One region of the Citrobacter sp. Cm046 genome, then DNA from elsewhere that is predicted to be linked to it. Evidence: predicted binding sites of a transcription regulator. Region 1 holds the regulator's gene; each other region holds the start of a gene.
The links. The regulator PhoB, encoded in region 1, activates phosphate uptake and scavenging genes when phosphate is short. The targets are predictions, from matches to a motif close to CTGTCATAAAACTGNCNNAT.
Positions count from the first base shown of each region.

Region 2: the regulator PhoB is predicted to act here: its motif matches at 6,195-6,214, upstream of uvrB (excinuclease ABC subunit UvrB).
Region 3: the regulator PhoB is predicted to act here: its motif matches at 7,306-7,325, upstream of glpT (glycerol-3-phosphate transporter).

Region 1 covers NZ_JAOWGP010000036.1:173,932-183,945, forward strand. Annotated here, with positions in the region: gene mak (fructokinase) at 1-290, shown strand, start outside; gene sbcC (exonuclease subunit SbcC) at 537-3,680, opposite strand; gene sbcD (exonuclease subunit SbcD) at 3,677-4,879, opposite strand; gene phoB (phosphate response regulator transcription factor PhoB) at 5,069-5,758, shown strand; gene phoR (phosphate regulon sensor histidine kinase PhoR) at 5,809-7,104, shown strand; gene brnQ (branched-chain amino acid transporter carrier protein BrnQ) at 7,512-8,831, shown strand; gene proY (proline-specific permease ProY) at 8,913-10,014, shown strand, end outside.
Region 2 covers NZ_JAOWGP010000034.1:39,918-49,931, reverse strand. Annotated here, with positions in the region: gene moaE (molybdopterin synthase catalytic subunit MoaE) at 1-296, opposite strand, end outside; gene moaD (molybdopterin synthase sulfur carrier subunit) at 298-543, opposite strand; gene moaC (cyclic pyranopterin monophosphate synthase MoaC) at 536-1,021, opposite strand; gene moaB (molybdenum cofactor biosynthesis protein B) at 1,024-1,536, opposite strand; gene moaA (GTP 3',8-cyclase MoaA) at 1,558-2,547, opposite strand; molybdenum cofactor riboswitch at 2,535-2,680, opposite strand; gene yvcK (uridine diphosphate-N-acetylglucosamine-binding protein YvcK) at 2,945-3,853, shown strand; gene uvrB (excinuclease ABC subunit UvrB) at 3,944-5,965, opposite strand; gene OGX98_RS05060 (ABC transporter ATP-binding protein) at 6,737-7,459, shown strand; gene bioD (dethiobiotin synthase) at 7,425-8,123, opposite strand; gene bioC (malonyl-ACP O-methyltransferase BioC) at 8,116-8,871, opposite strand; gene bioF (8-amino-7-oxononanoate synthase) at 8,858-10,012, opposite strand; gene bioB (biotin synthase BioB) at 10,009-10,014, opposite strand, start outside.
Region 3 covers NZ_JAOWGP010000043.1:200,672-210,685, reverse strand. Annotated here, with positions in the region: gene rhmD (L-rhamnonate dehydratase) at 1-895, shown strand, start outside; gene OGX98_RS16760 (MFS transporter) at 952-2,241, shown strand; gene yfaU (2-keto-3-deoxy-L-rhamnonate aldolase) at 2,267-3,070, shown strand; gene glpC (anaerobic glycerol-3-phosphate dehydrogenase subunit GlpC) at 3,119-4,309, opposite strand; gene glpB (glycerol-3-phosphate dehydrogenase subunit GlpB) at 4,306-5,565, opposite strand; gene glpA (anaerobic glycerol-3-phosphate dehydrogenase subunit A) at 5,555-7,183, opposite strand; gene glpT (glycerol-3-phosphate transporter) at 7,454-8,812, shown strand; gene glpQ (glycerophosphodiester phosphodiesterase) at 8,816-9,886, shown strand; gene yfaE (ferredoxin-like diferric-tyrosyl radical cofactor maintenance protein YfaE) at 9,924-10,014, opposite strand, start outside.

The DNA.
Region 1 (10,014 bases):
GTGAAATTATTCGCCTGGTAGATGAGCAGGATGCCCTGGCTGAGCAGGCACTGAGACGATATGAGTTACGCCTGGCGAAATCGTTAGCTCATGTGGTGAACATTCTTGATCCTGACGTCATTGTACTGGGCGGTGGGATGAGTAATGTCGACAGGTTGTATCAAACGGTCCCGTCGTTGATTAAGCAGTTTGTCTTCGGCGGCGAGTGTGAAACGCCTCTACGAAAAGCGCTGCACGGTGACTCCAGCGGCGTACGCGGTGCGGCCTGGCTGTGGCCGCAAGAGTCATAATCTCTTTTGCCGGATAACCCGTCATACTTCAAGTTGGCTGCGCGTTACCCGGCTCGTCCATTAACCTCATTCTGACGGGCCGCCGCTCCGCAGCATTCAAATCTGCTCCTGACAGATTTGTCACTCCCCCAGTCACTTACCTGAGTAAGCTCCTGGGGCTTCACTCAATTGCCGCCTACAAGCAACTCGAATTATTTTGGGTATGCACGTTTATCTGTGCTATCCGGCATTACAACAGAGTCTGGCCTATTCCACCGCAAACATCCTGTCGAGTTTGCTGTAACCCAGTCCATTGATTTTTTTAACTTTTATCTGCACCGGAATACGCTCTTTCATCGCTTCGACGTGGCTGATAACCCCAATGGTCTTGCCGGTAGCGTTAAGGGCATCCAGCGCGTCCAGGGCGGTATCAAGCGTCTCGCTGTCCAGCGTGCCAAAGCCTTCATCGAGGAACAGGGAATCAATTCGCGTCTTGTGGCTGACCAGATCGGACAGCGCCAGCGCCAGTGCCAGACTGACGAGGAAGCTTTCGCCGCCGGAAAGTGTCCGGGTATCGCGAACGGCATCGGCCTGCCAGGTATCAACCACTTCCAGCTCCAGCGCTTCGCTGGCTTTTCTCTGTAGCAGGTAGCGGCCATGCAGGCGGGTCAGTTGGTTATTGGCCAGCCAGACCAGATTATCCAGCGTCAGCCCCTGCGCAAATTTGCGGAACTTGTCACCTTCTTTAGAGCCGATAAGGGCGTTCAGATAACCCCAGTCTTCGACCTGCTGCGAGACCTTTTCAATCTCCTGCATCAGACTCTTTTGTTGCTGACGGTTTTCGGCATCTTGCTTGAGCTGCTGGCGAATTTCTCCCTGACGAGTGGTGTTATCCCGTAGCCTTTGAGCGAGCTGCGTCAGCGTATCGCGAAGATGTTCCTGACTAAGGGTGAGGTCCGCGCCGACGGGCGGTTGCTGTTGGTGCGTCGCCAGCGCCTGTGTCGATTGATTGACCAGTGTTTGAGCCTGCTGTAACTGGCTTTCCAGCGACTGCTTTAGCTGTTCGAGTCGGTTAAAGGTCTCTTCATCCAGCAGGGCGGCAAGAAAAGCGTCGCGATCGTCGAAGATGCTGGTTTGCAGTGCGGCATCAAATTGCGCCTGAATCTCAGCGACGCGTTGCAGGTCTTGTGCCTCCTGCTGTTGCAGTGTTTGCAACTGGCCCTGTAACGAAAGGCAATCATCGTGCACCTGTCGCCAGTTTTCCAGTGACAGGTTATCTTCGTTATCCTGAATGACTTCGGTCTCAGGTAGCGTTTCCAGCAGAGGAGTAAGTTGCGCAATCTGCGCTTGTAGCTCGGTCAGTTCACTCTGGCGGCTCTGCCATATTTGTGTTTCGCTTGCCCGCTCGCTGAGCCACGCAGCTTCTTCACCATTGGCAGGAAGAGACAGGCCATTCCGGGTTAGCTCAGCCTGCAACGTGCTCTGGCGTTGATCAATCTGTTGCTGCAGGTGAGAGATTTGTTCTGTATGCGCGGTGATTTGCGCCTGCAGGGCATGGCGCAGGCTCAACTGGTGAAGTTGTTGCTCGTGCTCTTCTTCGGCGGCGAGCCAACTGGAGATATCGTCCTGCGGTTGGAGGGTAATGTTCAGACCGGCGGTCACTGTTTGCCACTCTTGAGTAAGTGCTTGCTCCTCCTGAGAAAGCGTCTGCGCTTCGTGTTCATCACGCTGTAGCTGCTGAGTTATTGCGTCGAGCTGCCCACGTAGGGTAGAGCCTTCATCAGCCAGCGTTTTGACCTCTTTTTCTAACGCTTCATGCCGTGCCTGGTTGACGCTCAGCTCAAGCGTTTGATAAGTCGCGATCGCCGGATGCGTGGTGGAGCCGCAGAGTGGACACGGTTGGCCTGACTGCAGTAATGCCCGCTGACTTTCCAGATCTTTAATGCGGGCTTCCTGATCGCAAATCGTTTTTACATCAGCAAGTTGCTGATTCTTATCTTTATAGCGCTGGCGTTTATCCGCCAGAGCGGCGTTGCGCTGAAGCTGCTCCTGCTGTCGCTGTTGGATAGTCGTGCGCAGTTGCGTTAGCTGTTTTTGCCTGGGGGCAATTTGCCCATGAAGCGTGCTCAGACGCTGGCGTAACGGACGAAGCTGTGCATGTTGCGCCAGCGCCAGGGATACGTCTTCAGCCGAAAGTGACAGCGTCGGTTGCGCAAGAGCCTCCAGTTTACGCGTGTCGTTCTCCCGCAACTGTTGCCACTGGCGTAGCTGGTTTTTGGCGTCAGACTGCTGGGCAAAGAGTGCTTTCCACCCCGCCAGTTCGCTGTTCCATAAACGGAAACGGTCATGCTCGGCCAGCCAGTTCGTTAACGTCTGTTTTGCGGTTAACATTATGACGGATTGCCTTTGCGCATGCTGACGAATGCGACTGCGCAGCGCTAAGCTGTGGTGTAAGCGAGCATTCACTTCTTGAATATTCTGGCGTGTTTGGGTGAGTGTAGCCGTTTGTTCCTGAATTCGATCCCAGTACGGGCGTAATGCTCTGGCAGGGAGTGCCAGGCTGAGTGACGCCAGCTGCGGCTGCGCTTGTTCCTGCGCCTCTTGTGCGACCCGCAACGCATGCTGATGGCGGTTTATTTCCGTCTGTAGCTCATTTTGCCGAATTAACCAGTTGAGGTGCTGTTGCTGAGTTTGCTGACTGACAATATGCTGTTTTTCTTCGTCAGTAAGTACCTGCAAACTTTCTGTGAGCGATTGCACCTGTTCTGTTGCTAACAGCGAAACGCCGCTGGCCTGCGCCTGCAGTTTTTCCAGCTCTGTGCGGGCCGTTTTGTGTTTTTCAAATACCATCGCCGAGATTTGGCCGTAGATCTCTGTGCCGGTCAGCTCTTCCAGCAGTTCGGCACGTTCTTTCGGTTTGGCGTTAAGAAACGCGGCAAACTGCCCCTGTGAAAGCAGCATGGAGCGGGTAAATCGTCCGTAGTCCAGCCCGGTGAGCGTGGCGGTCATCTCCAGTTTGTCTTTGACTTTATCTGCAAGGATTTTCCCGTCGGCGCAACGGGCAAGCTCTACGCGTGGGACCTGCAGGTTACCTTCTGGCTGGTTACGGGCACGGTTCTGGCTCCAGAAGGCACGATAGGCTTCGCCTTTGACTTCGAATTCCACTTCCGCCAGACACTCTGCGGTGTCGCGGGTCATCAGATCGTTTTGTGACTGAGATACGTTACTCAGTCGCGGTGTTTCGTGGTACAGCGCGAGGCAAATAGCATCCAGCAGTGTGGTTTTTCCAGCCCCTGTCGGACCGGTGATAGCGAACAAGCCGTTGCTGGCGAACGGCTCTGCCGTGAAATCGACTTTCCATTCCCCTTTCAGGGAGTTCAGGTTTTTCAGGCGCAAGCTGAGAATTTTCATGCTTCATGCTCCCCGGCGAGTGTCTGTAATGTGGTACTGAACAGCTGATTCAGGCGCTCGCGCTGTGGTTCTTCCAGCTCTTCCAGCGCCAGGCGGCGGTCAAAGACTTCTGTCACGCTCAGTTCGCTCAGCGTTTCGCGTCGTTCATTCACCATAATACGTTCACGTTGTTCCCGGCTGCGGCGTACCAGCAAGACTTCTACCGGTAAGTCTTCAGTTAAGGCCTGAATTTTACGCTGCATATCGTGCAGATAATCATCAGTGGTAATTTCGATATCTAACCAGACGGGCGGTTCCTGATCTGTGTCGCGCCACTGCTCAAGTTGAGCAGTAATAGACGCTAAATCGCCTTTCAGTACCGAAAGCGGCTGTGTAACCGGCACGGTGAGGTTTTCAACCGCGCGCAGCTTACCCTCTTCGAAACTCACCAGATGAACGCATTTATTTTTGCCGCACTCATCAAAACTCAGCGCAATCGGCGAGCCACAGTAGCGAATATGCTCTGTTCCGCCGATGACCTGCGCCCGGTGAATATGTCCCAGCGCGATGTAATCCGCTGGCGGGAAATTTTGTGCCGGAAATGCATCCAGCGTGCCAATGTAGATGTCACGAACGGCGTCACTTTTACTGGCACCGACGGTAGTCAGATGCCCTGTCGCAATAATGGGCAGGTTCTGGTCGCCGCGTAGCTTACAGGCGTCCTCATATTGCTGTTGATAATAGTCGGTGATGGCTCCCAGCAGATGCTGCTGCTTTTCTCCGCCTGTGAGTCCTGCCTGGCTGGTGATGATGTCGCGTGGACGTAAAAAAGGGATCGGGCATAATATCGCACCCGGTGTGCCGTCGCGGCGCTGGAGTATCTGTGGCGCATGACCTGCGCTGGCGACCACCGTGGTGTTCAGAAACGCCAGAATATCGCGGGATTCATTGAGCGTGGCGACAGAGTCGTGGTTTCCTGCCAACACCACCAAATGACAACCTGTTTGTTGCAGATTTACAACAAAGCGATTGTATAGCTCACGGGCGTAGCTTGGGGGAGAGCCGGTATCAAAAATATCGCCAGCCACAATAATCGCATCCACCTGATGGGATTGTGCCGTATCCAGAAGCCAGTCGAGAAAGGCCTGATGCTCAGCGGCGCGGCTCTTGCTGTAGAAGTTTTGGCCCAGATGCCAGTCAGACGTGTGAAGGATGCGCATAAGTGTTCCATGGCAAAAAACGTGAACAGGATTATAACCTTTGCAGGACGGTAATATCTTGCCTCCGGGCTGTCATAATTCAACAACCTTCGTTAAACCTGGACTATCTTTTCATAAATCTGTCATAAATCTGACGCATAATGACACCGTATTGATGATAAACGAGTTAATTAAAAAACAGGGCAAATCATGGCGAGACGTATTCTGGTCGTAGAAGATGAAGCTCCAATTCGTGAAATGGTCTGCTTCGTGCTCGAGCAAAACGGTTTTCATCCCGTAGAAGCCGAAGACTATGACAGTGCTGTGAACCAACTTAATGAACCCTGGCCGGATCTCATCCTGCTGGACTGGATGCTTCCGGGCGGGTCGGGTCTGCAGTTCATTAAACATCTCAAGCGAGAAGCGATGACGCGGGACATTCCTGTGATGATGCTGACGGCAAGAGGGGAAGAGGAGGACCGCGTGCGTGGTCTGGAAACCGGTGCAGATGACTATATCACTAAGCCGTTTTCTCCCAAGGAACTGGTAGCGCGTATTAAAGCCGTTTTGCGTCGTATTTCGCCAATGGCGGTTGAAGAGGTCATTGAGATGCAGGGCCTGAGCCTGGATCCAACCTCGCATCGTGTGATGACCGGCGAGGATCCGCTTGATATGGGACCCACCGAATTCAAGTTATTGCATTTCTTTATGACCCACCCTGAGCGCGTCTACAGTCGCGAGCAATTACTCAATCATGTCTGGGGCACCAATGTTTACGTGGAAGACCGGACAGTAGATGTGCATATCCGCCGGTTGCGCAAGGCGCTGGAGCACAGCGGACACGATCGCATGGTGCAGACGGTGCGTGGGACGGGATATCGTTTTTCGACCCGCTTCTGACTGGTAAGAATACAAGCCTAATGGACCTGGCTGTAAATGGAGTATGACGTTTGCTTGAACGATTGTCATGGAGAAGGCTGGTACTGGAGCTGATACTTTGCTGCATACCGGCTTTTATCCTTAGTGCTTTTTTCGGTTATCTGCCCTGGTTTTTACTGGCGTCGGTAACAAGCCTGCTTGTCTGGCATTTCTGGAATTTATTACGTTTGTCCTGGTGGTTGTGGGTCGACAGGAGTATGACACCACCGCCGGGGCGAGGCAGTTGGGAACCGTTGCTGTACGGTTTGCATCAAATGCAGCTACGTAACAAGAAGCGCCGTCGTGAACTGGGTAATCTGATCAAACGCTTTCGTAGTGGGGCTGAATCACTCCCCGACGCGGTTGTACTGACTACCGAAGAGGGCGGTATTTTCTGGTGTAATGGCCTGGCGCAGCAGGTTCTGGGATTACGCTGGCCGGACGATAGCGGCCAAAATATTCTTAACCTGCTGCGTTACCCGGAATTCACGTTGTACCTGAAAACGCGCGACTTTAGTCGACCGATCAATTTGGTTCTCAATACCGGACGACATCTGGAAATTCGCGTGATGCCCTATACCGATAAGCAATTGCTGATGGTGGCGCGTGATGTCACCCAGATGCACCAACTGGAAGGTGCGCGGCGTAACTTTTTTGCCAACGCCAGCCATGAGCTGCGTACACCAATCACGGTGCTGCAAGGCTATCTGGAAATGATGCAGGAACATCCCCTGGAAGGTGCAACGCGAGAAAAAGCGCTGCACACCATGCGTGAGCAAACACAGCGTATGGAAGGGCTGGTTAAGCAACTGCTGACATTGTCGAGAATCGAGGCCGCACCAGCGCTGCTGTTGAATGAAAAAGTCGATGTGCCGGTGATACTGCGCGTGGTTGAACATGAGGCGCAAACGCTGAGCCAGAATAAACACACCTTTACCTTTGACGTTGATAGCCAGCTAAGTGTGTTGGGTAATGAGGAGCAACTGCGCAGTGCTATCTCGAATCTTATCTATAACGCGGTCAACCATACCCCTGCGGGAACGCATATCACCGTGCGCTGGCAGCATGTGACCCAAGGCGCTGAGTTCAGCGTCGAAGACAACGGCCCCGGCATTGCTTCTGAGCATATCCCGCGTCTGACTGAGCGATTTTATCGCGTGGATAAAGCGCGATCCCGGCAAACGGGCGGTAGTGGATTAGGGCTGGCGATCGTGAAGCATGCGTTAAATCATCATGACAGTCGGTTGATTATCGACAGTGCACCAGGAAAAGGAACGCGGTTTAGTTTCATACTCCCGGAACGTTTAATTGCCAAAAGTAACCGCTAACGCTCATTTGTAATGTTAACTTTCCAAAAGCCAGCGCAAGCTGGCTTTTTTCATCATCGTCAATAATGACATCCTGAATTTTACGACGTTTGATTGTTTTTTGTTCGCATTATTGCCCATGACTTTTTCACGGGAATGGTGTTTTGTGCTGGTTCTATTTTTCATATCACTATATTGTTCTGGTTTTTAGATCCCACCTTGCTTTAAAACGTTATAAGCGTTTAAATTGCGCACCAAGTGCTGTCATACCGACTGCATTTACGCGGTAAATCGAAAAACTATTCTTCGCTGCGTCTGGTTGGGAGGATATCCCGCTGGAATTGATTAAAAATGCCGCTGTATTGTCCCTCAGGGAACGGCAGAAAATTAAACGTTTTCAACACCACATCCACAGGCTGTAAGACTTTATGACCCATCAGTTAAAATCACGCGATATTATCGCCCTGGGATTTATGACATTTGCACTGTTCGTTGGTGCAGGTAACATCATTTTCCCCCCAATGGTTGGTTTGCAGGCCGGCGAACACGTCTGGACTGCGGCTTTTGGCTTTTTGATTACCGCCGTTGGTCTTCCGGTGCTTACCGTTGTAGCGCTGGCGAAAGTCGGTGGCGGTGTAGACAGCCTGAGCACCCCGATCGGCAAAGTAGCAGGTTTACTGCTGGCTACCGTGTGTTATCTGGCGGTAGGGCCGTTATTTGCTACTCCGCGTACCGCGACAGTCTCTTTTGAAGTGGGAATTGCTCCGCTGACTGGTGACTCGGCGCTGCCGTTGTTTATCTATAGCGTGGTTTATTTCGCGATTGTTATTCTGGTGTCGCTCTATCCGGGCAAACTGCTGGATACGGTGGGGAACTTCCTTGCGCCGCTGAAAATTATTGCGCTGGTTGTGCTTTCTGTTGCAGCGATTGTCTGGCCTGCGGGCCCGATCAGTAACGCCATGGAAGCCTATGAAACCGCAGCGTTTTCTAATGGCTTCGTGAACGGGTATCTGACAATGGATACGCTGGGTGCGATGGTCTTTGGTATTGTTATTGTTAACGCCGCTCGTTCGCGTGGCGTTACTGAAGCGCGTCTGCTGACCCGTTATACCGTCTGGGCGGGTCTGATGGCTGGTGTGGGTTTAACGCTGTTGTACCTCGCGTTGTTCCGCCTGGGTTCTGACAGTGCGACGCTGGTCGATCAGTCTGCTAATGGTGCTGCGATTCTGCATGCGTATGTTCAGCATACCTTCGGTGGCGCAGGTAGCTTCTTGCTGGCCGCACTGATTTTTATTGCTTGTCTGGTGACTGCAGTTGGCCTGACCTGTGCGTGCGCTGAGTTCTTTGCCCAGTATGTGCCGCTGTCTTATCGTACGCTGGTGTTTATCCTCGGCGGCTTCTCGATGGTGGTATCGAACCTGGGTCTGAGCCACCTGATTCAGATCTCCATTCCGGTGCTGACGGCTATCTATCCGCCATGCATCGCACTGGTTGTATTAAGCTTTACCCGCTCATGGTGGCATAATTCTTCCCGTGTCATTGCACCTGCGATGTTTATCAGCCTGATTTTTGGTATCCTTGATGGCATTAAAGCTTCTGCAATTGGCGACATCTTACCGGCCTGGACCCAGCGTTTACCGCTGGCGGAACAAGGTCTGGCGTGGTTGATGCCAACAGTCGTGATGGTGGTCCTGGCAGTAATCTGGGATCGCGCAGCGGGTCGACAAGTGACCTCCAGCGCACACTAAAATCACTGACAATAAGTTTTAACCACGGGGCTATTAATATGGCCCCGTGGTTTTTTTATTGTGTTAACAGGTTAGGAATCGATGGAAAGTAATAACAAGCTAAAGCGTGGGCTGAGCACCCGGCACATTCGCTTTATGGCATTAGGTTCAGCAATTGGTACCGGGCTGTTTTATGGTTCGGCCGATGCCATCAAAATGGCGGGGCCAAGCGTACTTTTGGCCTATCTTATCGGTGGCGTGGCGGCGTACATAATTATGCGTGCGCTGGGCGAAATGTCAGTTCATAACCCTGCAGCCAGCTCTTTCTCGCGCTATGCGCAGGAAAACCTCGGGCCTCTCGCGGGCTACATTACCGGTTGGACCTACTGTTTTGAAATCCTGATTGTCGCCATCGCCGATGTTACTGCCTTCGGTATTTATATGGGCGTCTGGTTCCCGGCCGTACCGCACTGGATTTGGGTCCTCAGCGTGGTATTGATTATCTGCGCCATTAACCTGATGAGCGTGAAGGTGTTTGGTGAACTGGAGTTCTGGTTCTCATTCTTTAAAGTCGCCACTATTATCATCATGATTGTTGCTGGTTTCGGCATCATCATCTGGGGTATTGGCAACGGTGGGCAACCGACCGGCATCCACAACCTGTGGAGTAACGGCGGCTTCTTCAGCAACGGCTGGCTCGGTATGGTGATGTCGCTGCAAATGGTAATGTTCGCCTATGGCGGGATTGAGATTATTGGCATTACCGCAGGTGAAGCAAAAGACCCGGAAAAATCTATCCCGCGCGCTATCAATTCTGTACCGATTCGTATCCTGGTGTTTTATGTGGGCACGCTGTTCGTCATTATGTCCATCTACCCGTGGAACCAGGTCGGCACAGATGGAAGCCCGTTTGTACTGACTTTCCAGCACATGGGGATTACTTTTGCCGCCGGCATCCTGAATTTTGTGGTGCTGACCGCTTCGTTGTCGGCGATCAACTCTGACGTCTTTGGCGTAGGCCGTATGCTGCACGGTATGGCGGAGCAGGGCAGCGCGCCGAAAATGTTTGCTAAAACCTCACGTCGCGGTGTGCCGTGGGTGACGGTGATGGTGATGACATTCGCACTGTTGTTTGCGGTTTATCTCAACTACATCATGCCGGAAAACGTCTTCCTGGTGATTGCCTCACTGGCAACGTTTGCCA
Region 2 (10,014 bases), on a different contig from region 1:
ACGCCGACGAAGACGATTTCATCCCCAGGCCACAGTTCGCCGATGCGATGTATAACCGTTACGCGACCTAACGGCCAGCGTTCACGCGCCTCTTCGACGATTTCTGCCAGCGCTTTCTCGGTCATGCCTGGATAGTGTTCCAGCGTTAACGCCTTTACGCTGTCGCCGAGGTTGTGGTTCCGGACTTTACCGGTGAAAGTGACCACCGCGCCATCTTCGTCGCGCTCTGCCAGCCAGGGATATTCTTCCCCGACGCTAAACGGAGCATGTCCAACAACAATTCGCGTTTCAGCCATCTCAGCCTCCGGTTACCGGCGGGAAGAAGGCGACTTCATCTCCCGCTTTAACGGGATAATCAAAGCTGACCAGCGTCTGGTTAACCGCAGCCAGCAGTTTGCCGTCTTCGAGAGCCAGCGCCCAACGATCGCTTTTGGCGGCCAGATGCTGGCGCAGCGCCTCTACCGTAGGAAATTCTGCTGTGACGTCTAACGCATCCGTGTCCACCAGTTCACGTACCTGGGCAAAGAAAAGAACTTTAATCATGCGCATCCACCTTAAAATCTCCCGACTTGCCGCCGCTTTTCGCCAACAGCCGCACCGGACCAATCACCATATCCTTTTGTACCGCTTTGCACATGTCGTAGATGGTCAACGCAGCCACCGATGCCGCCGTTAAAGCTTCCATTTCGACACCGGTTTTACCGGTCAGACGACACAGCGACTCAATGCGCACACGGTTGTGCTCCGGCTCGGCGCGCAGATTAACTTCAACCTTGCTGAGCATCAGTGGGTGACACAACGGGATAAGATCCCAGGTGCGTTTGGCCGCCTGGATACCGGCAATTCGGGCCGTAGCGAAAACGTCGCCTTTATGGTGGCTACCGTCGATAATCATTGCCAGAGTTTCGCTGCGCATGGTGACGAATGCTTCAGCACGCGCTTCACGTACGGTTTCCGCTTTGGCGGAGACATCCACCATGTGCGCTTCGCCAGCGGCGTTAATATGAGTCAGTTGCGACATACTTATTTCTTCAAATGTGGGTGGAAATTACACGGACGTGTACGGGCATCAAGCTGCGGCGCAATAATGTTTTCCCAGGCGGTACGACACGCTTTAGTCGAACCCGGCATAGCGAAAATCAGCGTTTTATTGGCGACCCCGGCAATCGCACGGGATTGCAGCGTCGCAGTACCAATCTCTTCAAAAGAGAGCATACGGAACACTTCGCCAAAACCTTCGACTTCTCTGTCAAACAACGGCTGCAGCGCTTCCGGCGCCTGGTCTCCTTCAGTCAACCCCGTGCCACCAGTAATGAGCACTACCTGCACGTCGTCGCTGGCAATCCAGGCAGACACCTGGGCGCGAATAGCGTAACGGTTCTCTTTGACAATTGCCTTATCAACAATCTGATGACCTGCTTCCAGTGCAGAGTCACGCAAATAATGACCTGAAGTGTCGTCTTCTTCACCACGACGGCTGGAAACAGTAAGAATAGCAATGCGTGTCGGGATAAATTCAGCGCTTACCTGACTCATCTTTAATCTCCTTTTTGTAGATTATCCACCGATATATGAGAGGTTCTGGGTTATGCCGGTATTGTTCTGATGCAGGAAGTGGGTTTGCTTTTTCTCTAGCAGCGCGGCAGAGATGCGCTCTTCCAGCGCTTGCTGCTGCGCATCATCCTCCAGCAAATCACGCAGGCTAACGCCGCCTTCACCAAATAAACACAAATGAAGTTTGCCGACAGAAGAAACGCGCAGACGGTTACAGGTGGCGCAGAAGTCTTTTTCATAAGGCATGATCAGGCCGATCTCGCCGGCATAATCAGGATGACAGAAAACCTGCGCCGGACCGTCGCTGCGCTGGCGTAGCTGGTGGATCCAGCCGCGACGCAGCAGTTCATCGCGCAGAACCTGCCCGGAGATATGGTGTTTACGAAAGAGAGAACTGCCTTCGCCGGTTTCCATCAGTTCAATAAAGCGCAACTGGATTGGACGCGGCTGGATCCAGGCAAGGAAGGTATCCAGTTGATGATGGTTCACGTCGCGCATCAGCACGGTGTTCACTTTCACTTTTTCAAAACCGGCATCAAATGCAGCATCAATACCAGCCATTACCTGCTGAAATTTGTCCTGTCCGGTAATGGCGTGAAACTGGCGAGCATCAAGGCTGTCGACGCTGACGTTCAGCGCCGTGAGTCCCGCTTCGCGCCAGGTAGCGGCATCCCGCGCCAGACGGTACCCGTTGGTGGTTACCGCAATCTGACGGATAGCGTCATTTTCACGCACGGCGGCGATGATGTCGGTAAAGTCGCGACGCAAGGACGGTTCGCCTCCCGTCAGACGCACTTTTTCCGTTCCCAGGCTGGCGAACGCACGTGTGACACGACGAATTTCATCAACGGTCAGAAAGCCGTTATTGGTAACGCCGCCGGGCTTATAGCCATCCGGCAGACAGTAGGTGCAACGAAAGTTACACACATCGGTAATCGACAAACGTAAGTAGTAAAACTTACGAGCGAAAGCATCAGTAAGTTGAGAGCCCATGTACACCTTTCCAAATACGGGAGGCGAAGTCATTTCTTCCTGCGCCCTGGTGACAATCTCATATAAGCATTGTCACGGCCAAAGCACCGTATCATTTGACCCAGGTGCAGTGGCTAGAGTGTTTATTGTGGTTATGCCGATACTAGCGTGTAAATGGTAGTTTTGCCATGTACACTTTCGCTGTATAAACACGTATATAACGACATGATCGTGCATTTTCGCTACAGAATAAGTAAAAACCACACTTTTGCATTGATATACATCATCTTGTCGTAAGGTGAGCCTCGTCAGAAAGAGGTAGATCACAGAAAATTTTTTCTCTGAAACCCGCTGGCTAATTGCTGAAAACACGCAATTTACGCTACTGTACGCTGATCAATTGATATCAGGAAAATATATGCGTACTCGCACGCTGGCGGATCTGGATCGCGTTGTCGCTCTCGGCGGAGGGCATGGATTAGGACGCGTTCTCTCTTCACTTTCCCCTTTAGGCTCACGCCTGACGGGCATTGTTACCACCACCGATAATGGCGGTTCCACAGGCCGCATTCGGCGCTCCGAAGGGGGTATTGCCTGGGGAGACATGCGTAATTGCCTGAACCAGTTAATTACCCAGCCAAGCGTCGCATCCGCCATGTTTGAGTATCGTTTTGGCGGTAATGGCGAGCTTTCCGGGCATAACCTCGGAAATCTGATGTTAAAGGCGCTGGATCACCTGAGCGTGCGGCCTCTGGAAGCCATCAATTTAATTCGCAGTCTACTGAAAGTGGATGCGCATTTAATTCCGATGTCAGAGCTGCCGGTGGATCTTATGGCTATCGACGATCAGGGACATGAGGTCTATGGCGAAGTGAATATTGATCAGCTCACTATTCCCCCTCAGGAGTTGATGCTTTCGCCAAAGGTCCCGGCCACGCGGGAAGCGATTGAAGCTATCGCGGAAGCGGATTTGATTCTGATAGGACCGGGCAGCTTTTACACCAGCCTGATGCCGATCCTGCTGCTCGATGAACTGGCGCAGGCATTGCGTCGCACTCCGGCACCGATGGTTTATATTGGCAATCTGGGGCGTGAATTAAGCCTGCCAGCCGCCAGCCTGACGCTCAGAGATAAGCTGGCAATCATCGAACAGTACGTCGGGAAGAAGGTCATTGATGCGGTAATTGTGGGGCCGAAGGTGGATGTTTCAGCCGTTACTGACCGCATTGTGATTCAGGACGTGCTGGAAGCCAGCGATATTCCTTATCGCCACGACCGCCAGCTATTGCACACCGCGCTGGAAAAAGTAGTACAGGCTTTAGGCTGAGCGAATTTGCCTGATGACGCTTATCAGGCCTACACCGACCTTGACGTTTGTAGGCCGGATAAGGGATTTACCCCGCCATCCGGCAACGCGTTAAGACGCCGCAATAAACAGCTCGCGAAGCTGATGCAACTGGTCACGGATCTGTGCTGCCTCTTCGAACTCCAGGTTCTGCGCATGCTGCATCATCAGCCCTTCCAGCTCATGGATTTTCTGCTGCAGCGCCTTCGGCGTCATATCCAGCTCAACTACCTCGGACTTCGCCCCGGCGCGAGACTTCCCTCTGCCTTTGGCTTTTGTTTTGGCAATATTCTGACCCAACGCCAGAATATCGACCACTTTCTTGTTCAGTCCCTGAGGAGTAATACCGTGCTCTTCGTTGTACTGCTGCTGCTTCTCGCGACGACGTTCGGTTTCACTAATCGCCTTCGCCATCGAGGCGGTAATTTTATCGCCGTAGAGGATCGCTTTTCCGTTGATGTTACGTGCCGCACGACCAATGGTCTGGATAAGCGATCGCTCAGAACGCAGGAACCCTTCTTTATCTGCGTCCAGAATCGCCACCAGAGAGACCTCAGGCATGTCCAGGCCCTCACGTAACAGGTTGATGCCGACTAACACGTCAAACTCGCCCAGGCGCAGGTCACGGATGATTTCCATCCGCTCCACGGTGTCGATGTCCGAGTGCAGATAGCGCACTCGCTCGCCGTGCTCTTCGAGGTATTCCGTGAGATCTTCCGCCATCCGTTTGGTCAGCGTCGTGACCAGTACGCGCTCATTAATCGCCGCGCGGATACGAATTTCAGAGAGCAGATCGTCGACCTGCGTCGCTACCGGACGCACCTCAATAACCGGATCCAACAGACCGGTTGGTCGTACGACCTGATCGACCACTTCATCACCGGATTTCTCCAGTTCATAATTACCTGGTGTCGCAGACACATAGATGGTTTGCGGCGCCAGTGCTTCAAACTCTTCAAACTTCAGTGGGCGGTTATCCAGCGCAGACGGCAGACGGAAACCGTACTCAACCAGCGTCTCTTTTCGCGCCCGGTCGCCGCGATACATCCCGCCAATTTGCGGAATGGTGACGTGGGACTCATCCACTACCAACAGACCGTCGGCTGGCAGGTAATCAAACAACGTCGGCGGCGGCTCGCCTGGCCCTCGCCCGGACAAATAACGGGAATAGTTTTCAATGCCAGAGCAGTATCCCAGTTCGTTCATCATTTCCAGATCGAACTGCGTACGCTGGCTTAAGCGCTGTTCTTCCAGTAGTTTGTTGTTCGCCAGCAGGTTTTTACGTCTTTCGGCCAGCTCGACTTTAATGTCTTCCATGGCCTGCACAATGCGTTCGCGAGGCGTCACGTAGTGTGTTTTAGGATAGATGGTGTAGCGCGGTATGGTTGATTCAACCTGCCCGGTCAGCGGGTCAAACAGTGACAGACGCTCAACTTCTTCATCAAACAGCTCCACGCGCAGCGCAATATCGTCAGACTCAGCCGGGAAGATGTCGATCACTTCACCGCGCACACGGAAAGTACCGCGCTGGAATGCCTGATCGTTACGGGTATATTGCAACTCCGCCAGACGGCGCAGAATGGCCCGCTGATCGATAATCATCCCCACCGTCAGGTGCAGCATCATTTTCAGATACAAGTCCGGGTCACCCAAACCATAGATCGCGGAAACCGAGGCCACGACCACCACATCCCGACGCTCCAGCAGCGCCTTGGTCGCCGACAGTCGCATCTGCTCAATATGCTCGTTTACCGACGCATCTTTCTCGATAAACGTATCAGAACTCGGCACATACGCTTCCGGCTGATAATAGTCGTAGTAGGAGACAAAATACTCAACCGCATTATCCGGAAAGAACTCTTTCATCTCACCATATAGCTGGGCTGCCAGCGTCTTGTTAGGCGCCAGCACCATTGTGGGACGCTGTAAGTCAGCTATCACGTTGGCAATGGTGAATGTTTTTCCCGACCCCGTTACGCCCAGCAGCGTTTGATGCGCAAGCCCATCCTCCAGCCCTTCTTCCAGGCGACGAATCGCCTCAGGCTGATCGCCAGAGGGTTTAAAAGCGGAATTCAGTTTGAACGGTTTACTCATGAGCAGCTACCTGAAGCAATGGGCGGGCAGGTGTGTAATTTTACTCGCAGTCGTACATTTTGCCAGTAAAATATACTGGATGAAAAAACAGTAACGCGCCAGAATATATCTGTTACGCCATCAGAAAGCCCGTCACTGTGGACGAAAATTTTGGCGCTGACGAGATAAAACACCAGTAAAAATGTGTTATCCCCAGACCAATGACTTTTTTAACATTTGTCAAGCTACCGGATGAAAGTTTTGTGGCAACGCATGACACTTCTGCGACAGCCATTGATTTTATCTAACAATTTGTATTTAAATGACTATTCTCTCGAGACGTCTTTCGCACCAATTTAGTCGCAAGCCGCGTCTTCTCTCGCTTACATTGTGTTTTCTAACTCTAATGCACAAGGTTATCCACAGGAATAGTGGATAACTGCCTCCAGCCCGTACTGACTGCCGCCTGGCGAAAACACATCTATGGTCTTTTCTGGGGTAATAAAAAAAAATTATCGCTAATTTTTGATATTTATCAGCTAACGAAGCGACCTGCAGCAGCCGAGATCTTGCTCGCATTTTCATCATTTTGCTATCTGCACCACTATGACGCTCACAAGCACTGGCAATGTGCACCCTGGTGCAGGAAATCATCTCTGTGCTTTGTCATTTGATGTACGCAAATCGCTTATCACACTGTTTATCTCCCAGGTTCCTCTTCTGGCAAGAGATTTGCACTTTTCTACCCACTCCCTGCTCGTGGGGTGGATAACATCATGATGGAGAAAATCTATGCTAAGTCTTCGCGCAGTGAATCACTATTACGGTAATCAGCACACGCTATGGGATGTGGATCTCGACCTGATGCCCGGTAAGTGTACTGGCGTGCTGGGACTGCCAGGAATGGGAAAAACCACACTGGTGAATTGCATCACCGGTAATTTACCTATCGAAAGTGGCACCATGTTCTGGCATCAGGCCGGTGCGCCACCGCGCGATCTGCGTCCAATCCCCGCGGCCAGTCGCATCGCGCTGGGTATTGGCTACGTTTCACAAGAGCGGCGTATTTTTTCGCAGTTGACGGTAGAAGAGAATCTGCATATTGCGCGTAAGGCAGTTGGCGAAAGCGAGGCAATGAGCAGCAGCGATATTTACCGCCTCTTCCCACAGTTGTACGTTCTGCGTCGCAGCAAAGGGGCGATATTGTCAGATGACAATCAGTACCAGCTGGCACTCGCCAGCGCTCTGGTCACGCGCCCACGTCTGCTGATCCTCGATGAACCGACGCGGGGGACGGGCCAAGCGTATATCCACAAGCTGGGAAATTTGATCGTGCGGCTGAGCCAGGAGCTGGGCATCGCGATTATGCTTGCGGAGCAAAGTTTGCCATTCATTCGCCGGGTCGCCGACTGCTATTGCCTGTTGCATCGCGGGCGCAATGTCGCACAGGGAGCGATGACACAACTCAACGATCCGCTTCTCAACGACTGGGGGACGCCAGAGATAAAACGCTAAGATCGATATATTGCCCTGTCGATACCCGCAGCGGATCTTCCGCCAGCCATGGGATCTCTCCCAGCAACGGTGCCGGGAGAGAACGCGTCAGCGTCGCCATATATTCAGCGTGACGTTTACCCGGCGGCATCACGTCATTAGCGACCCATCCGGCAAGCGTCAGGCCAGCCTGCAGCACCGCCTGCGCGGTCAGGATGGCGTGGTTGATACAACCAAGCTTCACGCCAACGACCAGAATGACCGGCAATTGCTCCGTTTGTACCCAGTCAGCAAAACTCAGCGTCGGCGAAAGCGGTGTAAACCATCCACCAGCCCCTTCCACCAGCACCCAGTCAGCCTGCTCTTCAAGCGCACGTAAACCGGCAGACATCACCGGGGCCAAAATCGGTCTTCCTTCGTCAGCGCTGATAATATGTGGCGAAGTGGGTTCAGCGAAGGTATACGGATTAATATCCACATACTCTATCTCCAGCGTACTGTTGCGCTGCAGCGCCAGAGCATCACTGTTACGCAGGCCATCAGCGGTCATTTCACTCCCCGAAGCCACTGGCTTATACCCGACTGCCCGGTACCCCCTCTCTGCGGCTGCCTGTAACAGTGCGCAGCTGGCGACGGTTTTACCTACCTCGGTGTCCGTCCCGGTGACAAAATACGTTTTAGTCACGTTGAATCACTCCCAAAAAAAGATGATACGTCAGCGGATATCTCCCCTGCTGACAGGGCCAGGCTAACTGTAACTGGTGTAGCTGTGAGCGGGTCAGCACACGCTGTTCACGACCTTCATGCAAATGCGTTGCTCCGATACCTTTGAGCGAACGCATCGCGCTCAGCGCGTCGTCAAACCATAACGTCACGGCATGGGTGTGGTAGCCAGCATCCCAGCCATGCAGGGCATTTTTAAGTTGCTCCACAGACAAAAAATTATTGGCATGCGCCCGGTTATCTACAGCCTGCCATGCCTGACGCAACTCCGGCATGGAGCCGTGTACCAGCGTACTAAAAGCCACCGTCCCACCAGGGCGTACAACCCGGTAAAGCTCGCTTAACGCGCTGCGTAAATCACCACACCACTGCACAGCCAGGTTGCTCCAGGCCAGGTCGAAGGTCGCTGTATCCTGCGGAATGGCTTCGATATCCGCCATCAGATAGTGATGGGCAACATTTTGTCGTTGCGCCTCCGCCAGCATCTGAGGCGAAAGATCCAGGGCGGTGACATCACACCCCCGCTCCCGCCAGTAAAGACTCATGCGTCCGGGTCCACAACCGGCGTCCAGTACATGTGCATATTCACGACCCGCCAGTAGCGCCAGTAACGCATCAGCGCTCTGGCGCTGTAACCCGGCGTGTTGTTCATAATAGGTAGCAGCACGTCCGAACGCAGCCGCAATGGCTTGCTTATTAACCAGCGCCATGCAATACCTCCAGCAAACGATCGATATCCTGGGTTTCATGTGCCTGCGTCAGCGTCAGTCGCAGTCTGGCTGTACCGGCGGGTACGGTGGGAGGACGGATTGCTGTCACCCAACATCCCTGCTGGCGCAGGGCATCGGCCAGCCGTAAGGCTTTATGGTTATCACCAACGATCAGCGGCTGAATGGCGCTGTCTGAACTCACCAGTTTTAAATCTGGGGTATCCACACCTGCCCGAAAACGTTGAATTAGCATCGCCAGCTTTGCTCTCCGCTCATCACCTTCACGACTGCGGATCACTGCCAGCGCAGCACGCAACGCCTGAGCTTGAGCCGGAGGCATACTGGTGCTGTAGATCAAGTGACGGGCAAACTGCAGCAGATAATCGGCTACACTGTCAGAGCAGAGAATTGCCGCACCGCTGACGCCAAACCCTTTCCCGAACGTCACTACCAACAGCTCAGGCTTAACCTGATGCCGCCAACACGAACCGCGCCCTTCTTCACCGGTCACGCCAATGCCGTGCGCATCATCCACCAACAGCCAGCCATTATGCTGTTGCGCCGCCGCGTGGATTTCCGCCAGTGGTGCACTGTCACCATCCATGCTGAACACACCTTCAGTCACCACCAGTTGCTGCCCCGGACAGGGGGTAGCCAGCAGGCGGGCCAGATGCTGCGGATCGTTATGGCTAAAACGGCGCAACACTGCCGGGCTCAGGCTTGCGGCCTCCAACAGTGAAGCATGACTGAGGCGATCGGCGACGATACGATCGTTTTTTTCCATCAGTGCGGTAATGACTGCCTGATTGGCGGCAAAACCGGAGATAAATAACAGCGCACGTGAATAGCCCAGCCACTGCGCCAGCTCCTCTTCCAGTGCCTGATGCGCGATGGAATAGCCGCTTACGTGACCTGAGCCACCGCTGCCAACGCCAAAGCGTTCTGCACCCTGCTGCCACGCGCACACAATCTGCGGATGGTGGCTTAAACCGAGATAATCATTACTGGAGAAATTCAGATACTGGCGACCATCGGCCTGTAGCCAGCGTCCTGCCCCCTGCGTCACCGCATAACGGCGGCGCAGGGCATCGGCAGAACGACGCACCGCCAGCGCATCGTCTATTTTTTGCTGCCAGGTCATAC
Region 3 (10,014 bases), on a different contig from region 1:
CGTCAGTGATATTAAACTCATTCACGATCAGATGCTTGGTGCCACAATGTATTATTCTGGCTCTGGCGGTCTGGTGATGAACACCATCTCTTGCGTGGATCTCGCGCTTTGGGATCTGTTTGGCAAGGTCGTGGGATTACCGGTCTACAAACTGCTGGGTGGCGCGGTTCGTGATGAAATTCAGTTCTATGCCACCGGGGCACGTCCGGATCTGGCAAAAGAGTTGGGCTTTATCGGCGGGAAAATGCCGACCCATTGGGGGCCGCACGATGGGGACGCGGGTGTTCGCAAAGATGCCGCGATGGTGGCCGATATGCGTGAGAAATGTGGCCCGGATTTCTGGCTGATGCTCGACTGCTGGATGAGCCAGGACGTGAACTATGCCACCAAACTGGCGCATGCCTGTGCGCCGCATAACCTGAAATGGATCGAAGAGTGTCTGCCGCCACAGCAATATGAAGGTTATCGTGAGCTGAAGCGCAATGCACCGGCAGGCATGATGGTGACCAGCGGTGAACACCACGGCACGCTGCAGTCCTTCCGTACGCTGTCTGAAACCGGCATTGATATCATGCAGCCTGATGTCGGCTGGTGTGGTGGATTAACCACGCTGGTGGAAATTGCCGCAATTGCCAAATCGCGTGGACAACTGGTGGTGCCGCACGGCTCATCGGTCTATTCGCACCATGCGGTTATCACTTTCACGAATACCCCGTTTAGTGAGTTCCTGATGACCAGCCCGGATTGTTCAACGATGCGTCCGCAGTTCGACCCTATCCTGCTGGATGAGCCAGTGCCGGTGAACGGACGGATCCATAAGTCGGTACTTGATAAGCCTGGCTTTGGCGTCGAGCTTAACCGTGACTGCAATCTGAAGCGCCCCTACAGCCACTAATGACCAGTGCGTTGCCTTATCCACGGCAACGCCCTCATTTCTTTGAGGATCTTGTGATGACAACCACTTTACTTGACGGTGTAGTGAAGAAAAACCGTGCGCGTTTGATTCCCTTTATGTTGGCGCTGTATGTGCTGGCATTTCTGGATCGCTCGAACATTGGTTTTGCCAAAGAGACGTATCAGATTGATACCGGGCTGAGTAATGAAGCCTATGCACTAGGGGCGGGAATTTTCTTTGTGGTATACGCGTTCCTGGGCGTACCAGCCAACCTGCTGATGCGTAAATTTGGCGCCAGAAGCTGGATTGGCACCACCACGCTGCTGTGGGGATTTCTCTCTGCGGCGATGGCGTGGGCGGATACCGAAGCAAAGTTCCTGATTATCCGTACCTTGTTGGGGGCGGCGGAAGCCGGTTTCTTCCCCGGCATGATCTACCTGACGTCGCAATGGTTTCCGCAGCGTAACCGCGCCAGCATTATGGGGCTGTTTTACATGGGGGCACCGCTGGCGTTAACTCTGGGATCGCCGCTTTCCGGCGCGCTGTTAGAAATGCACGGTTTTATGGGGCATCCGGGATGGTTCTGGATGTTCGTTATCGAAGGTTTGCTGGCGGTTGGTGCAGGCGTTTTCACCTTCTTCTGGCTGGACGACACACCACAGGAGGCGCGCTTTCTTAATGCGGAAGAGAAAGCCGTTCTCATCAGTCAACTGGCGAGCGAAGAAGAGAAAAAGGTCACCTCAAAACTGTCAGATGCTTTGCGCAATGGGCGTGTCTGGCAACTGGCAATTATTTATCTGACGATTCAGGTAGCGGTCTATGGATTGATCTTCTTCCTGCCCACCCAGGTTGCGGCACTATTGGGAACCAAAGTTGGCTTTACTGCGTCCGTGGTGACGGCTATTCCGTGGGTGGTTGCCCTGTTCGGTACCTGGCTCATCCCGCGCTACTCCGATCGTACCGGTGACCGGCGCAATGTGGCGGCCCTGACGTTGTTAGCCGCAGGGATCGGGATTGGCGTTTCCGGTCTGGTGTCTCCGGTGCTGGCTATTCTGGCTTTATGTGTGGCGGCCGCGGGCTTTATTGCCGTCCAGCCGGTGTTCTGGACAATGCCGACTCAATTGCTCTCTGGTACCGCGCTGGCTGCGGGTATTGGTTTTGTAAACCTGTTTGGCGCGGTGGGGGGATTTCTGGCCCCCATCTTGCGGGTTAAAGCTGAAACCGTTTTTGCCAGTGATGCAGCAGGGCTTCTGACCCTGGCATGTGTCGCAGTTATTGGTTCAGTCATTATCTTCACCCTGAAAGTCAGCCGTCCTGCTTCGCAAATGGGCGCGGTGCATCATTAATCTTATCTACGTTGTAAGGATCGTTATGAACGCATTGTTATCAAACCCTTTTAAAGAAGCGCTGCGCAAAGGGGAAGTCCAGATTGGTTTGTGGCTCAGTTCGACCACCTCCTATATGGCGGAAATTGCAGCAACATCGGGTTATGACTGGTTGCTCATTGATGGTGAGCATGCGCCGAACACGGTACAGGACCTCTATCACCAGCTTCAGGCTATTGCGCCCTATGCCAGTCAGCCAGTGATTCGTCCGATTGAAGGCAGCAAGGCGTTGATTAAGCAGGTGCTGGATATCGGTGCACAGACGCTGCTGATCCCGATGGTGGACAGCGCAGAACAGGCACGTCAGGTGGTTTCCGCGACGCGTTATCCTCCGGTGGGAGAGCGTGGAGTTGGGGCCAGCGTGGCCCGTGCAGCGCGTTGGGGACGTATTGATAATTACATGGCGCAGGCTAATGAGTCGCTCTGTCTGTTGGTGCAGGTCGAAAGTAAAACGGCGCTGGATAATCTGGACGCGATCCTGGATGTGGAAGGTATCGATGGTGTTTTCATCGGTCCGGCAGATCTCTCTGCGTCTTTAGGTTATCCGGATAACGCCGGGCACCCTGAGGTGCAGCGAATCATTGAAGAGAGCATCCGCCGCATTCGTGCAGCCGGAAAAGCAGCGGGATTTCTCGCTGTCGATCCGGCGATGGCGCAAAAATGTCTGCAGTGGGGGGCGAACTTTGTTGCCGTAGGCGTGGACACGATGCTCTATAGTGAAGCGCTGGATCGCAGGTTGGCGATGTTTAAATCTGACAAGGCTGTGCAAAAGCTCAAAAGCAGTTATTGATACTTGCTTGCCCGATGGTGGAATACCATCGGGCAGCAGCGAGCAGCGTTAACCCAATGCTTTGGCAAGCAGAGTGATCGGATGTTCACAGCGCTTGCTTGTAGACATCTCAATCTGCCATTTACAGGTTTCGCAGTCGGTAACGACGATATCCGCACCGCTTTCTTCGATCTGGCGGAACAGGGGGGCGCCAATAGACTGTGATGTCGGATAGTTTTCTTTTTTGAAGCCATAAGTTCCGGCGATCCCGCAGCACTGAGAATCCAGCACTGTCAATTCAAGCCCCGGAATTTGTCGTAGCAGCTCCAGCGTGTAGAGCGTCCAGCCCATTTTCTCCATATGGCAGGGAGTGTGATAGACCACTTTCAGCGGCAGCGTTTTCAACGGCAGCGTTTTGCCTTCATCCAGTTTGCGCCACAGCCAACGGGTGGCCAGCTCAATATGTTCGCGCAGGCCTGAGTTGTCGACATCCAGCACTTCCGGGTATTCATCGCGCAGCGCAAAGGTACAGGTTGAAGAGGTGGCGATCACCGGAATGCCTTTCCCGTCAATGGCTTCTCTGAGTGAGGCCACATTACTTACCGCTTGTTTACGTGCTTTATCGGTAAAACCATTGGCGATCAGCGGAACACCGCAGCACTTCTCTTTACTCAGCAGTTGTACGCCGGTACCCATCGCGTTCAGCACTTTAATCAGATCTTTGCCGAGCTGGGGATGGTTGTAGTTCACAAAGCAGCCGTGGAAAAAGGCGACCTGATCCTGATACTGTGCCTGCTGGGCAGCAACGCTGCGATACCAGCGGCGGAATGTACCAAAGGAGTACTTCGGCAGCGTACGACGGTGATCGATTTTTAGTGCGTAATCAAGAAGCTGGCGTACCGGTTTCAACGACGTGGCGGTGTTGACTATCGGCGCAAACGGCGTGGAAACACTGCCCATCAAATCGGTATGGCTTAAGACAAAGTTACGGAGTGACGGGCGCGTCGTGTCGTATTTGGCGCGCGCACGCTGGATAATATCGCCAATTTTCACATCTGAGGGGCAGGCGACTTCGCAGCGTTTGCAGTTGATGCAATATTTCAGTGCATCGTCATATAACGCACCATCTTTCAGACGCAGACGTTCACCGTCCGGACCAGCCTGTTTGGGGCCAGGATAGCTCGGGTTTACACGACTGACCGGGCAGGCGGTGGTGCACACTGTGCATTTGATACAGCTTTCAAAACGTGTGTCGCTCATTGCAGGCCTCCTGCACGTTTCGCAATATGATGTGCGGCATGCAAGGCGCTAACTGCGCATACGCCGCCTCCACAACCCTGTGCGATAGGGTCAAATCCGCCAAGTACAGAACCGATGGCAAACATGTTCTCTACTGTTTTTCCCGCAAGAGCAGGGCGCAGTGCGTCATCCGTTGTCACGCCGAACTGTTGCCACGGTTGTGGATCGAATACATCACGCTGATACCACTCTGCTCGGGTCGCGGTTTGCTGGACATCCAGCCCCATAATCGGTTCGTGAATGGCCTCGCGAGTGGCGACCAGCCCGCTGCTAAAGAAACTGCCGCTGGCGAGTACAGCGAAGCGTGGACGCAATGGAATATCAGCATGGTTGCGGGTCCATATTTCGCTCACCAACCCGTCCTGGCAGGTGATTTTTTTCACTTCATCGCCAGGCATCCAGATCCCACCCTGGCGTACAAACTGGCGCTGCAACTGATTATGCAGACGCATGCCCAGGACTGAAGGCGGCAGGGTTGGCAGTAAATTAAGCGAACAGGGGAGACGATCGTTGAGCCATTGCCAGAGCCGGGAGTCAGCCAGTCCGAAGCAGGCTGGCATAATGATCATGTCGCAGGTTTTTGCTATCGGCAGCAGCGCGTCGTAAAGCAGCGGCCATTTGTCTTCGTTATCCAGCAGGCGTGCGATGTTAACGGCGCGAAACTCGGTTGGGTTGTCGCGCAGAACATCCAGTTCCGGCAGATCGATTTCAGCCGTTTCGACGCTGAGGTTGCGCTGCTGTAATGAGGCGGCAGCGAGATGTGCCTGAAAATCCAGCAGACCGCTAATGCCTACCACGCAGATGCGCTGAGCTGACAGTGGCCAGACCGGGACTTCCGGCGAGCTTAACCAGGTTGAACGCAGGGTCCCCAGCGGTGTTACACGCTGATGCGCCTGGTGAACGTCCCCCTGCAAACGTGCTCCGGATCCTTCCAGCAAAGTCTGTGCCTGTTGTGCCAGTTCCAGCACATTTTGTGTTCCGATAACGCTATAAGGATGCGCAGGAGCCTGAGTGCACAACGCGTTCAGCCCCGTCTCAATGTTAGTGACCGGTTGACCATCCGGCAGAGTGCTGAGCAAATCCAGTGAACCGGAGGAAAAATGCAGCGCGCTTTGGCCGCGAGTGACAATCGTGCAGCGCAACCCGCTTTTTTGCAGTTGCAGGCCGCACAGCAGTCCGGCGAGGCCGCCGCCGATAATGACGGTATCAAATTTCATCCTGGTGCTCCTTTTCCAGACCGCACAATCCCTGATAAACCCAGCGCGTGAATTCGCTTTCGCGTAACGCATCCCCCCAGGCGATAGGTTGCACGCCTTTCCAGCGCTCATTGAGGAACTCGGATAGCTGAGTGATGGATTGCGCCGCGGTGGTGACATTAAAACGTTGCAGCAAACCTGCGGCACGGCAGGCACACAGTTCACCCTGGCATGTCCCCATGCCGACGCGGGTGCGGCGACGTAAATCCAGCAGGCTGTTAACGGTTAAATTCTCGACGGCATATTGCACTTCTCCCGCCGTGACCGCTTCGCATTCACAGACCAGACTGCGGTGCTGACGACCTTCGCTAAGCCAGGCTGGAGTGCGATCGCCGTGACGGTATACCGCTGAGCCACGAAGTGGTGCTGGCAAAGAGATGACGCGTTTTAGCGTGTGCTCGGTAGATTCCTGCGACCCAGGCAGTGCGGTATCCGCCGTGGTACAAGGGCGGGAATTACCCAGTTTGCGACATACTGCGTCGGTCGCCCATTCCGCCATCAGGCGGTAGGTCATAAGCTTCCCGCCAGTGATAGTGATAAACCCATCCAGCCCGTCGCGTTCGGCGTGATCGAACAGCACAATGCCGCGGCTGACGTTGCGACCGCTAGGGTCATCATCACTGGCAACCAGAGGACGCACGCCGGAGTAAGCGCGTAAAATGCGCGTTTTCGCCATAATCGGTGCCAGCTTCTCGCCTTCACGCAACAGAATATCCACCTCTTCTGCGGTGACACGGTTGCTGTCGATATCGTCGTAATCAATGTGTTGTGAGGTCGTACCGATCAGCGAGATGGTATCGCCAGGCACCAGAATATCGGCGTCGGACGGCTTACGACAGCGGTTGATGACATGCTGGTTAATGCGATGATCCATGATCAGCAGCGAACCTTTCGCCGGGAACATGCGAATGCTCAGATCGGCATATTCCGCAATACGCTGACCCCAGATCCCGGCGGCATTCACCACTACCGGTGCATGCAGGGATTGCATCTCACCCGTAAGATGGTTACGTACGTTCACGCCGCAGACGGTCGCTCCTTCACGAATCAGTCCGGTCACTTCATGGGCCGTTAAGATCACGGCTCCGTGCTCGCGTGCGTCCAGCATATTGGCTGCGGTTAAACGGAAGGGATCCACGGTACCGTCCGGGACTTTTACTGCGCCAATCAGTTGCGGGTTTACCGCCGGTTCGATAATGCGCGCCTGCCGCGGGTCTATCGCTTCTGCGCGGATGCCCGCTTCTTCACAGGCGCGAATAAAGGTGGCCTGGAAGGAGAGTTCATCCTCCGGCAGCGTAATAAACAGACCGTCCGTCGGCTCGACGCAATGGCGGGCGATACGTTTCAGAATTTGGTTTTCGCTGATGCATTCGCGAGCAGATTCAGCGTCGGTGACGGCGTAGCGCGCACCGCTGTGCAGCAGACCATGGTTACGCCCCGTTGCGCCCGTAGCGATATCGTGGCGCTCTACTAAGATGACGCGCAAGCCGCGCAGGGCACAGTCGCGTGCGATCCCTGCACCTGTTGCTCCTCCACCAATGATAATCACGTCACTTGTTTGCGAGTCGCGAGTTTTCATTGTTTTTCCTCACAGTTCGTTTTTTATCATTTAGCCACATAAAAAACATGGATTGTTTGATTTCGCGCATAATCGCTCATAATTCGAAAATGAAACGTGATTCCGTGCGTCTTTATGAACATTTGTCATAAAACTGTAACAATATGTGCTGTAATTCACATTATTGCACCGAATGATTCCTTAACATCGCGGCCACACTGGGAGCGGTAGGGTTGTTACGACAAACTGCAGTGTTTCCTTCGAACGAAAGACGGCCACGGAGGCTACAATATGTTGAGCATTTTTAAACCGGCGCCACACAAAGCGCGTTTGCCTGCAGCGGAGATCGATCCGACCTATCGTCGATTGCGCTGGCAGATTTTCTTGGGGATCTTTTTTGGTTACGCCGCGTACTACCTGGTACGTAAGAACTTTGCCCTGGCGATGCCTTATCTGGTTGAGCAGGGTTTCTCTCGTGGCGATCTGGGCTTTGCGTTGTCTGGTATCTCCATCGCTTATGGTTTTTCGAAATTCATCATGGGGTCCGTTTCGGACCGCTCGAATCCGCGCGTTTTCCTGCCCGCTGGTTTGATTCTGGCTGCGGCAGTGATGTTGTTTATGGGCTTTGTACCGTGGGCGACATCGAGCATTGCCGTGATGTTTGTGCTGTTGTTCCTCTGCGGTTGGTTCCAGGGGATGGGCTGGCCGCCGTGTGGCCGTACCATGGTGCACTGGTGGTCACAGAAAGAGCGTGGTGGCATCGTTTCCGTCTGGAACTGCGCGCATAACGTTGGTGGTGGTCTGCCACCGCTGCTGTTCCTGCTGGGGATGGCCTGGTTTAACGACTGGAAAGCGGCGCTGTACATGCCGGCATTTGGCGCGATTGTTGTTGCCCTGTTTGCCTTTGCTCTGATGCGCGATACCCCGCAGTCCTGCGGTCTGCCGCCGATTGAAGAGTACAAGAACGACTATCCGGATGATTACAACGAAAAAGCAGAAGAAGAGCTGACTGCGAAGCAGATCTTCATGCAGTACGTTCTGCCGAACAAACTGTTGTGGTACATCGCCATCGCCAACGTGTTCGTCTATTTACTGCGTTACGGCATCCTTGACTGGTCGCCGACCTATCTGAAAGAAGTGAAGCATTTCGCACTGGATAAATCTTCCTGGGCTTACTTCTTATATGAATACGCAGGTATCCCGGGCACCCTGTTATGCGGCTGGATGTCGGATAAAGTCTTCCGTGGTAACCGTGGCGCAACCGGTGTGTTCTTTATGACGCTGGTGACTATTGCGACGATCGTCTACTGGATGAACCCGGCAGGAAACCCGAACGTTGATATGGCTTGTATGATTATCATCGGCTTCCTGATCTACGGCCCGGTAATGTTGATCGGTCTGCATGCGCTGGAACTGGCACCGAAAAAAGCGGCGGGTACGGCGGCAGGCTTTACCGGACTGTTCGGTTACCTGGGCGGTTCTGTGGCGGCAAGCGCCATTGTCGGTTACACCGTTGACTTCTTCGGCTGGGATGGCGGCTTTATGGTGATGATTGGCGGCAGCGTGCTGGCGGTTATTCTGCTGGTGGTCGTCATGATTGGTGAAAAACGTCATCACAAAGAGATGGAACTGAAGCGTAACGGGGGCTAATAGATGAAAACGACATTGAAAAGTCTCAGCGTAGCGCTGATGTTGACCGGTATGGTGGTCAGCAGTGCGGCCATCGCTGCAGACAAGATTGTGATTGCACACCGTGGAGCAAGCGGCTATTTACCGGAGCATACGCTGCCCGCAAAAGCGATGGCCTATGCGCAGGGTGCGGATTATCTGGAGCAGGATTTGGTGATGACTAAGGACGACCATCTGGTCGTCCTGCATGACCACTATCTTGACCGTGTAACCGACGTTGCCGAACGCTTTCCGGATCGTGCCCGTAAAGATGGACGTTACTACGCTATCGACTTTACGTTGGATGAGATCAAATCGCTGAAATTTACTGAAGGCTTCGATATCGAAAACGGCAAAAAGGTGCAGACATATCCAGGGCGTTTCCCGATGGGTAAATCTGATTTCCGCGTGCACACTTTCGAAGAAGAGATTGAGTTCGTTCAGGGATTAAATCATTCCACCGGTAAGAACATCGGTATTTACCCGGAAATGAAAGCACCGTGGTTCCATCACCAGGAAGGGAAGGATATTGCGGCTAAGACGCTGGAGGTACTCAAAAAGTATGGGTATACCGGCAAGGAAGACAATGTCTATCTGCAGTGTTTTGACGTCGCAGAGCTAAAACGCATTAAAAATGAACTGGAACCGAAGATGGGGATGGATCTCAATCTGGTGCAGTTGATTGCGTACACTGACTGGAATGAAACCCAGGAGAAAAAACCAGACGGTAGTTGGGTTAATTACAACTACGACTGGATGTTTAAACCGGGTGCGATGAAGCAGGTGGCAGAGTATGCGGACGGCATTGGGCCGGATTACCACATGCTGGTTGATGAGAAATCTAAGCAAGGCAATATCTCATTAACCGCAATGGTTCAGGACGCTCATCAGAACAAGATGGTTGTGCATCCTTATACCGTTCGTGCCGATCAACTGCCGGATTACGCGACTGACGTGAATCAGCTGTATGACATTCTGTATAACAAGGCGGGTGTTGACGGGCTGTTTACTGATTTCCCGGATAAAGCGGTGAGCTTTTTGAAAGAGAAGCGCTAAATGTGCCGGGTGGCGGCTTCGCCGTCACCCGACAAAACTACATTTCTATCTCAATATCCCCTTTTGCCCGACAACAGCAGGGCAAGATCTCACCTGGCTGAATAAAGGCTAAAGGCTCTGCAATCCAG